DNA from 2 places in the Nocardioides cavernaquae genome. Region 1 is predicted to be linked to the other one. Evidence: riboswitches for the same ligand, from Rfam matches in the RefSeq annotation. Region 1 holds a riboswitch; the other holds the start of a gene.

Evidence for each region. A riboswitch is a leader RNA that binds a small molecule or an ion and turns the genes downstream of it on or off. The one in region 1 is predicted to bind cobalamin.
Region 2: linked by a shared signal. The riboswitch ahead of D4739_RS06240 (FecCD family ABC transporter permease) and the one ahead of D4739_RS04505 (CbtB domain-containing protein) in region 1 are both predicted to bind cobalamin.

Annotation. Positions count from the first base shown of each region.
Region 1 covers NZ_QYRP01000002.1:898,416-904,348, reverse strand. The annotation lists gene cobC (Rv2231c family histidinol phosphate aminotransferase CobC) at 1-1,296, shown strand, start outside; gene D4739_RS04515 (DUF421 domain-containing protein) at 1,267-1,863, opposite strand; gene D4739_RS04510 (hypothetical protein) at 1,942-2,148, opposite strand; cobalamin riboswitch at 2,367-2,532, shown strand; gene D4739_RS04505 (CbtB domain-containing protein) at 2,558-2,737, shown strand; gene D4739_RS04500 (CbtA family protein) at 2,737-3,507, shown strand; gene D4739_RS04495 (hypothetical protein) at 3,504-3,878, shown strand; gene D4739_RS04490 (TetR/AcrR family transcriptional regulator) at 3,905-4,504, shown strand; gene D4739_RS04485 (acyltransferase) at 4,547-5,272, shown strand; gene D4739_RS04480 (serine/threonine-protein kinase) at 5,282-5,933, shown strand, end outside.
Region 2 covers NZ_QYRP01000002.1:1,264,830-1,270,762, forward strand. The annotation lists gene D4739_RS06215 (rhodanese-like domain-containing protein) at 1-172, opposite strand, end outside; gene D4739_RS06220 (Fpg/Nei family DNA glycosylase) at 227-1,093, shown strand; gene D4739_RS06225 (cupredoxin domain-containing protein) at 1,095-1,520, opposite strand; gene D4739_RS06230 (PepSY-associated TM helix domain-containing protein) at 1,542-2,999, opposite strand; gene D4739_RS06235 (hypothetical protein) at 3,099-3,719, opposite strand; cobalamin riboswitch at 3,836-4,021, shown strand; gene D4739_RS06240 (FecCD family ABC transporter permease) at 4,119-5,129, shown strand; gene D4739_RS06245 (ABC transporter ATP-binding protein) at 5,126-5,933, shown strand, end outside.

The sequences.
Region 1 (5,933 bases):
ATCCAGCTCCTCGCGGTCGTCGCCGAGGCCGGGATCCGTGACTTCACCGCCGACGAGCTCGCCACCCAGCCGGTCGACCACCCGAGCTCGACCGTCGCCCGCCACATCGGTACGCCGAGCGTCGCCGAGGCCGCGGTCCGGGCCTGTGGCGCGACCCCGCTCGCTTCGCCGGTGAAGGCGGACGGGTGGGTCGTCGTGGTCGCGCAATTGTTGGCCTCTCAGCCCGCCAGACCTGACCTCTCGGCACACCAAACCTGGCGTCTCGGCGGATATGAGCTGGGGCACCACGGGGATGTCGAGGTCACCCGGGGGATGCTCGACTTCGCGGTCAACGTGCACAGCGAGGAGCCGCCGGAGTTCCTGGCCGAGGCGCTCCGCGAGGCGATCGGGGACCTGGCGCGCTACCCGGATCCGCGTGCCGCGACCGCTGTGGTGGCTGCTGCGCACGGTGTCGCGCCCGAGAGTGTGCTGCTCACCCACGGAGCGGCGGAGGCATTCACGCTGGTCGCGCAGCAGCCGTGGCGCAGCCCGGCGATCGTGCACCCCCAGTTCACCGAGCCTGAGGCCGCACTCCGGGCCGCGGGACACGAGCCAGCGCGCCTGATCCTCAACCAGGCAAGCGGATTCCGGCTGGCCGGCCTCGACCCAGGTGACGCGGACCTGGTCGTGATCGGCAACCCGACGAACCCGACGAGCCGTCTCCACCCCCGCTCCGAGATCGAGTCGCTGGCCGCCCCCGGCCGCCTGGTCTTCGTGGACGAAGCGTTCCTCGACGCGGTGGAACCGGTCGACGTTCCGGTCGACTCGCTCGCCAGGCGTGCGGCCGCCGACGAGGGCTACCTGGTGGCGCGCAGCCTCACCAAGACCTACTCGATCGCGGGACTGCGGATCGGCTACCTGATCGGCCACCCCGACCTGCTCGCCCGCCTCGCTGCCCGAAGGAACCCCTGGCCCGTCGGCACGCTCGCTGCGGTCGCGGCCCGGACCTGTCTCTCGCCGGTCGGCCTCGCCCATGCCGACGAGGTCCGCGCTGAGCTCCCGCGCAAGCTCGCCGACATGGCAACAACGCTGAGCGCCCACGGCTTCACGGTCGTCGACGACCCGCGCGGTCCATTCGTGCTCGCCCGCCACCCCGACGCACGACTGATCCGCGCCAGGCTCCGTGAGCAGGGAGTCGCCGTGCGACGGGCCGACACGTTCCCCGGTCTCGACGACCAGTGGTTGCGCTTCGCGGCGCGGGACAGCACCGACGTCGCGGCGCTGACCTCAGCCCTGCGGCGTACCGGCCTCGTCTGAGGCGGTTTCGTCGGCAACGGGGACGATCGCACCAGGGAGGTCAGCCTCGAGCCAGGCCTCGCGGTGGGCCGCCCGGATCACGCTGATCGATCCGTTCGACTCCAGCACCACCAGGCCGACGGCAGCCAGGCCGGGCAGGCCTGCGCGGCGTACGGCGAAGCGCAGCTCATCCTCGACCAGGTGCACGCGGCGCAGGGCGTCGTGGTCGACGACCCCGTCGCGGGCCAGGACGACCGGTCGCGGGTTGACCCAACGGTTGCCGCGCTCACGGGCGCGGATGAAGCCGAACGTGCCCTGGAGGCAGAAGAGCGTGATCAGGGCGACCACGCCGGTGAGCAGGTTGGGCTTGGCGAGCACGGCGGTGCGGCCGACGACGGCGCCGACGGCGACCATGCAGGCGAAGTCGAAGGTGGAGAGGTTCGCCATCGTGCGGGTGCCCAGCACCCGGACCAGGGCGACGAAGACCAGGTAGATCACCGTCGTCGCGATGATCGTCATCGCGATCGCGAGCAGCACGTCGGCCAGCACCCCGTCGGCGAACTGGCCCTGGCTGATCTCGTCGGTCACGCGTTCATTGTGGCGCCCGGGCAGGAACGCAGCAGCGGCGGTCCCGGAGACCGGGACCGCCGCTGCTGCGTGGCTGGATCAGGCAGTCCAGCGCACTGCGTCGTCGAAGAAGTCGGCCATGGCGCTCACGCCGCGCAGCTCGCGGTGCCGGTCGAAGAGCGAAACGAGCTCACGCGCGTGGCGGACCTGGGAATCGGTGCGCTTGCTGACTTCCGTGGCCGCGCGGGTGGCGGGGCTGGAGCCGGCGCGGGTGGCGGCGTTCTGGTCGATCTGGTGAATCGTCATGGTGGGCCTCCTCAGTGTGGGTCGCTGAGCCGACTCGCGGTTCCCCCGTTTTGTCGGCGCCGGCGGGTCTCGCCGGGCGTTGGATCCATGGTGAACTCAATGAGTAGCGAGCAAGTGCACTTTTGGTTACAGGCAGGTAAGCCGGACGGAGGGCTGCATCACATGTGCACGACGCGTTCCGTCCCCCGATCGCATGGACAGCTGCACCCCCTCTCGTGAGAAGGTGGCCTTGCTGCAGTGCACGGGAAGCCGGTGAGATTCCGGCGTGGTCCTCGCCACTGTGACCGAGGAGCCCCTCCTCAACCTGCCACTGGCTTCGGCTGGGAAGGCGAGGTGGGGCGTTGATCCGGAAGCCAGGAGACCGGCTGCGGCACACACCCACGAGGAAATGGAAGAAAGAGGGTCACCAATGACCAACCTCACCGCGATTCGCGTTCCCGCCTGGGCCTGGGCCCTGGCGGTCGTCGCCCTGTTTGCCTTCTACCTGCTCACGCAGGAGAACGGCGCGCTGCTCAGCGCCGGCCAGGCCGAGTACCTCCACGAGCTCACGCACGACGCGCGTCACGCGCTCGGCGTTCCCTGTCACTGATGAGCCTGGGTGACCTGCTCCGCCGCGGACTTGCGGCCGGAGCTGCTGCGGGCTGCGCCGCCGCGCTGATGCTCTGGCTCGTCGTCGAGCCGGTCCTGCGCCAAGCCCTCAAGGTCGAGGACGCGCGAGGTGCCGAGGAGACGAAGGCGCTCATCGCCGCCGGTGGCCACGTTCACACCGAGGACCCGCTGGTCTCCCGCACCCTGCAGGTGATCGGCGGCATGGGCACCGCGCTGATCATCGGCCTGCTGTTCGGTGTGGTGTTCGCGGTCGTCTTCGCAGCTACCCGGCACCGCCTGCCCGGTGCGACGGACTTCGGTCGCTCGCTGGCGCTCGCGGCGCTCGGCTTCCTCGCGTTCGCCCTCGCCCCGATGCTCACCATCCCGGCCAACCCGCCGGCCGTCGGCGACCCGGGCTCGGTCAACCAGCGCGAGCTGGTCTTCCTGCTCACGATCATCATCTCGGTCGCGCTGCTCATCGCTGCGTTCTCGTTCGACAGGTTCCTCTCCGAGAAGAACCTGTCCGCCCCTGCCCGGATCTCGATCGTTGCCGTGTCGTTCGTCGTGGTGCTCGCGGCCGCGCTGGTCGCGATCCCGGACTCGCCGGACTCGATCGCCTCCGACATGGGCGCACAGATCGTGTGGGACTTCCGGATCGCCTCGATCGGCCTGCGCGCGGCCGTCTTCGCGGTGATCGGCCTGGTCTTCGGCCTGCTGGTCAGCCGCAAGGCTGCAGCTGTCGAGCCGGACCGGGCGACCGTCGCAGCGTGAGCTCCACTGCCGGGCCAGCAGTCACGGTCTGCCGTGACTGCTGCTGCGGCACCACACGCAAGCACCCGAGCGCCGATCATGACGCTCAGCTGGAGGCACTGCGAGAGGGCGTTGCCGGCTTCGGCCGGGTCGTCGTCTCGCAGTGCCTCCTGGCGTGTGAGCGCTCCAACGTGGTCGTCGTGTCGCCCGCGCCCGCCCAGCGCGCGGCTGGCGTGAAGCCCGTCTGGCTGGCGCGCATCCTCTTCCCGCGCGAGACCCAGGCGGTGATCGACTGGGTGCAGGCGGGTGGCCCCGGTGTGGTCGAGCCGCCGCTGCTGATCCGCGCGAAGATCGGCGAGCGTCCCGAGCTGCTGACAGTCGATCCCTGTTGACCGGCCCGACTCGCTAGCCTGACCCGGTGCCCGCTCCCTCTGACGCTCAGCCCGACCGCAACGCCGTACGCCGTCGCGCCATGCTCGACGCGGGCGTCGGGCTGCTCGGCGCGATCGAGGGTGGTGCTGTCAACGTGCGGGCAGTCTGTCGCTCGACCGGTGTGACGGAGCGCTACTTCTACGAGATCTTCGGCAACCGTGACGACTTCGTCCGCGCGGTCTTCGAGGACGTCACGGCGCAGGCTCGGGTTGCGCTGGTGGAGGCGGCCGAGAGCGGTGGCGACTACCGCGCGCTCGCGTCGGCGGCCGTCGACGCCTTCGTGAGCCTGGTGATCGACAGTCCGGAGAAGGGCCGGGTGCTCATGCTCGCGCCGTATCGGGAGCAGGTCCTGGTCGAGGTCGGACTCGGTCACCAGCCGGAGTTCTTCGACCTCGTCGCCACGGCCTTCCAGGGTGATGTCGCCGAGGACGCCAGGCGGCTGCTCTCCGTGGAGCTCGTCGGTGCGCTGACGGCCCTGTTCACCCAGTTCCTGGGAGGCACGCTGGACGTCGGCCGCGACCGGCTGGTCGAGCACTGCGTCGACATGCTCGTGGCGGCGGCCGACCGCGCAGGTCCTGCGAGCTGATCACCGACGCTGGGGACGCGTCGTACCCGTATCCTGAGCGGCATGTCCTGGACCCGCGGCGAGCCGCTGACCGCCGAGCACCGCTCGCGCCTGGTCAACAGCGGCGTCCTGCCGGAGGTCCTCGACGACCTCACGCTTCGCAACGTGACCGGTCCGCTGCCGGAGTGGTGGCACGAGCACGGCAACGCGCTCTACCTGCGCGACGGCATGACCGTGCCCGAGAAGCTGATCGAGGTCATGGCGACCTACCCGTTCCGCGACGTGCTGATCGTGCTCGGCACCGGCATGGAGTGGTTCTCGAGCCTGCTGATCGGTGGCGACAGCGCGACTGTCTTCATCGGCCCCAACACCTTCATGACCGCCGCCGACATCTACTGCGGTGGCGAGTCCACGATCGTGCTCAACGAGGGCGTCGTGGCGACCCGCGGTGCTGTCGTCGACGCGCGCAACGGCGGCTCGATCGTCTGCCAGCCCGACCAGCTCTGGGCGGCCTACGTCTACATCGTCACCGACGACATGCACCGCCTCGAGGACGTCGAGACCGGCGCCCGCATCAACTCGTACGGCGCGCACGTGCGCTTCGGCCGGCACGTCTGGCTCGGGCGCGACGTGATCATCAGCGGCCACGTGGAGATCGGTGACGGTGCTGTCGTCGGCATGCGGAGCATGGTCCGCGGCCAGAAGGTCCCGCCGCGGACGGCCGTCGCGGGAGTCCCCGCCCGGGTGATCCGTGAGGGTGTCACCTGGCGTGGTGAAGACACTCCGTAGGCTGGATGCATGACGTGGGAAGTCGGGTCACGGGTCGCTGACCGGTACCTCCTCGAGGAGCTCATCGGCCGGGGTGGCATGGCCGATGTCTACCGCGCGACGGACGTGCAGCTCCATCGGCCCGTCGCCGTGAAGGCTCTGCGCGAGCAGGCGGAGGGCGAGACGGGCCGGCTCCGGTTCGCCACCGAGGCGCGGACGGTCGCCCGGCTGAGCCACCCCGGGATCGTGACTCTCCTCGACGCCGGGCTGAACGACGAGCAGATGTTCCTGGTGATGGAGCTCGTCGACGGTACGACGCTGAGCCGGCGCTTCGCAGAGGGACTTCTGGCGCACGCCGAGGTCACCCGGATCGGCCGTGAAGTCGCCGCGGCCCTCGCCTATGCGCACGAGCAGGGCATCGTGCACCGTGACGTGAAGCCGGGCAACGTGCTGCTCGGCAATGACGACCGGGTGCTGCTGGCCGACTTCGGCATCGCGCAGCTGGTCGACGGTGCCACCCGCCACACGGCGATGGGGCAGGCGATCGGCTCGCCGGCGTACCTCGCGCCGGAGCAGGTGAGTGGAGGCGACCTCTCCGGGGCTGCTGACGTCTACTCGCTCGGGCTGATGCTGCTCGAGGCGCTGACGGGGGAGCGACCCTTCCGCGGCACCACGTCCGAGG
Region 2 (5,933 bases), 370 kb from region 1:
TCTGCTCCGTCGGCACCTCATCGAGGCGGTCGACGAGCTGCGACATCGGGATGTGCAGCGCGCCCTCGATGTGTCCGTGGTCCCACTCGATCTGCTCGCGCACATCCAGGACCGGAAGCCCGGACGGCAGCGGGTGGGGGACCTGGTCGATCGAGACGGTGGGAACGCGCATGCCCCCATCCTAAGGACCGTGCCATCCGGCAAGCGGCGCTTCTAGGATGGGTCCGTGCCTGAGCTGCCCGAGGTGGAAGCCCTCGCCCTCGACCTGAAGGGGCGACTGGACGGCCGCGCCATCGTGCGGATCGACCTCGCCGCATTCATGGCGCTGAAGACCTTCGACCCGCCGCTCCAGGCACTCGAGGGCACGTTCGTCGACGACGTGACGCGGCACGGCAAGTTCCTCGACATCAGCGTCGGCGGGCTGCACCTCTGCCTCCACCTGGCCCGTGCCGGCTGGGTGCGCTGGAAGGACCAGGTCCCGGCTGCTCCCGCCAGACCCAACGGCAAGTCACCGCTCGCGGCACGCATCGTCCTCGACAACGAGACATGTCTCGACATCACCGAGGCCGGCACGAAGAAGAGCCTCGCCCTGTACGTCGTGCGGGACCCGCTCGACGTGCCCGGCATAGCGAGTCTCGGTCCCGACCCGCTCGCTGACGAGTTCACGCCGGCGATGCTCGCCGGCATCCTCGAGTCAGAGGGCCGCAAGCAGCTCAAGGGCGTGCTGCGCCACCAGGGCACGATCGCGGGCATCGGCAACGCGTACTCCGACGAGATCCTGCATGCCGCCCGGATGAGCCCCTTCAAGCCGGCCAGCAGCCTCGACGAAGCCGAGCTGGCCACTCTCTACAACGCGATCCGCGACACGCTCGGTGACGCCGTCGATCGCTCGCGCGGCCTGGCGGCATCCGAGCTCAAGGGCGAGAAGAAGACCAACATGGCCGTCCACGGCCGCACCGGTCAGCCCTGCCCGGTCTGCGGTGACGCCGTGCGTGAGGTGTCGTTCGCGGACTCGTCACTGCAGTACTGCGCCACCTGCCAGACCGGCGGCCGGCCGCTGGCCGACCGCCGGATGAGCAGGCTCCTGAAGTAGCTCAGCGTGCCTCGAGGTTCACCACCAGCGCGTCGGTGTGGTGGTCCTCGACCTCGACGACACCGGGACGGTTGATCGTGAAGTCGAGTGTGGTGACGCCCGCCTTGTAGTCCAGCGAGTGCTCCGGATCGGAGTGCACGTGGAGCTCACCGGAGGAGTCAGCGGTGACGCGGAGGGTGATGGTCCGGCCCACCTCCACCCGCTCGGTCGTGCCCGACGGGGAGACCTTGCCGTCCTTGACGGTCACCTCGATCACCTGCGAGCTGACGGCGGGCGCCGAGCTTGTGGGCGAGCCGGAGGTGGTCGGCGCGGAGGCCATTGACTCGGTGGGCTCAGGAGCCGTCTCGGTGCTGGTGGCGCACCCGGTCAGGGCGAGCACAGCGGCGACGGGGGCAGCGAACAGGGCTGCGGGGAGGGTCATGCGCATGGGGTGATCCTTACGTAGAGGTCAAGCGACGTTGAAGAAGTTCCGGAGCGGGGCGACCCGCCGGAGCACGAGTTGGTCGAGGGCGAAGACGGCGACCAGCGAGGCACCGAAGAGTGGCAACCCGACGCCCAGCGCGATCAGGCCGACGACAGCGACCGGACCGGCCTTCAGGCTGAGCCGGCCGCGCGGTGCGCCCATGGAGGCGCCCTTCGGACGACGGCGCCACCACATCAGCGGCCCGGCCACGCACATGAACATCACGGCGACGCAGAAGAGCCCCGACACCACCATGTTGGCCGTGCCGAACCGGCGTCCTTCGTGCAGGGCGATGCCCTGGCCGACCACCTTGGCGAGTGCGCCGTACTGGTCGTAGCCGAACTCCGCGACGGGCTTGCCCGTGAACTGGTCGATGTGGAGCGCCGACTCGTGTCCCGGCTCGTTGAAGGCGTAGCCGATGACGGAGTAGACCCCCTTCTCGTCGGCCGGCGGAATGACGGTCATCGGGTGGTGCAGGCCCCGCACGTTGGCTGTCTCGATTGCTCCGTCGAATCCGATCTGGTCCGCAGTCGACCTGGAAGCCGCCGTCCCCTCGGACGTGGGGACCGTGCTCTTGCCCTCGCCCCAGGGCACGGCGTGGCTGTGCGGGACCGATGCGTCCAGCGTTGGCGCGGATGACTGGGCACCGGGATCCTCCGACCAGAACGACGTGCCCTGCGACGTGGCGAGCTCCTGCGCCTTCGCGCCCCACCAGATCGTCCACGGCAGCCCGCTCGCGACCAGGGCGAGCAGCCCGACGCCAACGAAGAGGCCGATCGTCGCGTGCTTGTGGCGAAGGGCAGCGCCCGCGGCCCTGGCAGCCTTGCGCCGAGCCCGCGCAGCCCGACCTCGCCAGTACATGTAGTAGCCGGTGATCGCCATGACGATCGCCCAGCAGGCTCCGAGCTCCATCACGTAGGCGCCGAGGTCGCCGGCCATGAAGTTGGAGTGCAGGTTCTTCGCATAGCCGCTGACGGTCTTGTTGGGGTCGAGCTCGCCGAGCACCTCGCCGGTGTACGGGTTCACGTACACCTCCCGGATGGTGTCGTCCTCCCAGCTCGGCGTGCCGGGCGCGGCGGTCGAGAGCGAGAAGTCGGTCGAACGGTCTGCATCGGACGGCTCGAGGACCGCCGCGATCCGGCCGTCGGGATACGCCTTCAGCAGCGACGCTGCCTGGGCGTCGTACGACAGGCGGGTGCCGCTGCTGGGCACGTCGACCTTCATCAGGTCGGCGTGGAGCAGCGGCTCGATCTGGAACCGCAGCAGGTAGACCAGTCCGGTGCTGGCCAGCACCAGCAGGACCGGGATGACAAGGAAGCTGGCGTAGAAGTGCCAGCGCCAGAAGGTGCGGAACAGGCCGCCGCCTCCGGATCTGGCCGCCTTCTTGTCCGGGCGTGAGCGTTGGTCGACGGATTCGGGGTCGACGGTAGTTGTGTCGGTCATGAGGGCTCCTCCGAGATCGTTCACGTGCGCGCCGACCCGAGGGGTCTGCACGTGAACAGGGGCTGCGCTTGGACGGGCTTCGTGCGCCGCCCGGAGTGGCTAGGCAGCGCGGAGGGAGACCGGTGGCCCACGCCGCGCGTGGGTGTCACCGAGCAGGACCTGCAGGTGGAGGACCGGGAGGTGACCGGCGTCGATGCGCCGGGGGATCGTTGTCGCGGCAGGCAGGGGCACACGGCGTACGACGAGGAGCAGCGCGGCGTCGGCGGCCCTGGCCACGAGCCGCAGCGCGTTCCACAGCAGCCGCTCGCCGTGGGCCAGGACGAGCCCGGCGAGGGCGGCAGCGACGAGGTGGGCGAGTGCCATCGGAGCGTGCGTCGGGGTCAGGTCGGCAGCCAGGTGACCCAGGGCATCGCGGAGCGCACCAGCGACTCCGGTCGGGTCTGCCCCGATCGGCTCGCCGTGGCCCGAGAGCGCGGTCATCGCCACGTGGATGCTGGTCTGGCCGACGATGAGGAGACCGGCGATCGTCAGCCGGGAGGCCTCGCGGTCCAGCCACATCGCGGCGCTCATCGTGCAGAGCAGGAGCATCAGCGGGAGGGTCCACAGCGCCGGCACCAGGCCGCCCGCGCTGACGTGGGCGGCGACCGCGAGCAGCAGTGAGACGAGCGAGGTGATGAAGGCGCGCGACACCGTCAGAGCGGTGCCTGCCCGAGTCGCCACGGCAACATCATGAGGCATGACGGTGACTTTGCGGGTGCTCGGCGACCGTGCCGAGGCTCGATGCCCGTGACGTGCGCCTCACGCTGAGCCTCTTGTGGTCCGTGATCCCGCGCACCTAGATTGCGCAGCGAGTCAGTCCCACCTCCTCCGGGAGGTGAAGGGAATCCGGTGAGAATCCGGAACTGTCGCGCAGCGGTGAGGGCGACGAGCGAAGCAACAAAGCCACTGGATCTTCGGGTCTGGGAAGGCGCTTCGTTCGCTTGACCCCGAGTCCGAAGACCTGCTGGCTCGCTGTGTCCACAGCGCTTCGCGATCTGAGCGCCTGACTCCAGAGGTCTTCCTTTGCATGAAGTTGATGCCGTCTCCCGTCGGCAGAACGCGCGACGTCTTTCGGTGCCCTTGCTCGTGGCAGTGCTGCTGCCGCTGGCCTGCGTCACCGTTGTCCTCGCGACCGGGTTCGGCGCTGAGCCACTGCCGGCGCACGTCGTCGTCGACGCCCTGAGGGGCCGCTTCGGTGGCGCACCCGTCGACACGGCGTACGACGCGATCGTCTGGGAGATCCGGCTCCCGCGGACGCTGCTCGGCCTGGTCGTCGGGGCCGGCCTGGCGATCGCGGGCGCGGCCGTGCAGACCCTGGTCCGCAACCCCCTCGCCGATCCCTACCTGCTCGGCGTCTCGTCAGGAGCGAGCGTCGGCGCGACAGCCGTGATCACGCTCGGCGTGCTCTCCAGCGCCGGGCTCTGGGCGCTCTCTCTCGGAGCTCTGGCGGGCGCGCTGCTCGCGTCGCTCATGGTCTTCGGGATCGCGATGCTGCAGGGCGGGCTCACCCCGCTGCGGCTGGTGCTGACCGGCACGGTGCTGTCCGCGGCGTTCTCATCGATGGCGAGCTTCCTGGTCTTCCGGAGCGCTGAGCCGCAGGCCGCGCAATCGGTGCTGTTCTGGTTGCTGGGCTCACTCTCGGGCGCGACCTGGGACCACCTCTGGCTCCCCGTTGCTGTCGTGGCGATCGCGTTCGTCCTGCTGATGGCGGCTAGTGGCTGGCTCGATGCGCTCGCGGTCGGGCCGGACACGGCCGCTGCCCTCGGCGTACCGGTGCGGGCGCTGCGCACCGGGCTCTTCGTGCTGACGGCGGTCCTCGTCGGCGTCCTCGTCGCGGTGGCCGGTGGCATCGGATTCGTCGGACTCGTGCTGCCGCACCTGGCGCGGCTCCTCGTCGGTCCGCGCCACCGCGCCTCGCTTCCGGTAGCGGCGCTGGCTGGCGGGGTCTTCCTGGTCTGGGTCGACGTCGTCACCCGCATCGCGGTCCGGCCGACCGAGATCCCGCTGAGCGTGGTCACGGGCCTCATCGGGGCTCCCGTCTTCCTGATCCTGCTCGGCCGTCGCACCTATCGCTTCGGAGGCGAGTCATGACGATCACCGCACCCCACGTCGTCGGCACGACCCCTGCACTCGCAGCCTCCGGCGTCGCCTGCAAGGCCGGACCGCGCACGGTCCTGTCCGGTGTTGACCTCGACGTCCGGCCGGGCGAGGTGCTCGGGCTGATCGGCTCCAACGGCACGGGCAAGTCGACACTGCTCCGCGTCCTCGCCGGCGTGCGGCCCGCGTCGGCCGGAGAGGTCCTGCTGGCTGGTCGTCCGCTCGGCGCCATCAGGTCACGCGAGCGCGCCCGCCAGATCGCGTTCGTCGCGCAGGAGGAGGCCGCGCCCTCGGACCTGCTCGTCTCCGAGATGGTCGCGCTGGGGCGCGTGCCGCACGCCCGCGCCTGGGGCGGCATCGACGAGGCGTCGCGGCTCGCCGTCACGGAGGCGCTGCACCTGGTCGACCTCGAGTACGCCGCGCAGCAGTCCATGGACCGCCTCTCCGGCGGCGAACGCCGCCGGGCCCTGATCGCTCGCGGCCTCGCCCAGGAGGCCCCGCTGCTGCTCCTCGATGAGCCGACCAACCACCTCGACATCAAGCACCAGCTCGCCCTGATGCGCCTGGTCCGCCGGCTCTGCCGGGACCTGGACCGGACCGCCGTGGTGGCCCTCCATGACCTCGACCTCGCGGCCACCTTCTGCGACCGCATCGCAGTCCTGCACGCCGGCGGACTCTTCGCTCTCGGAACACCCGACGAGGTGCTCACCCCGTCGGTTCTCCACGACGCGTTCGGTGTCCTCGCAACCCGTGTCACCCACCCCCTCACCGGCCGGACGCACCTGCTGTTCAGCCACG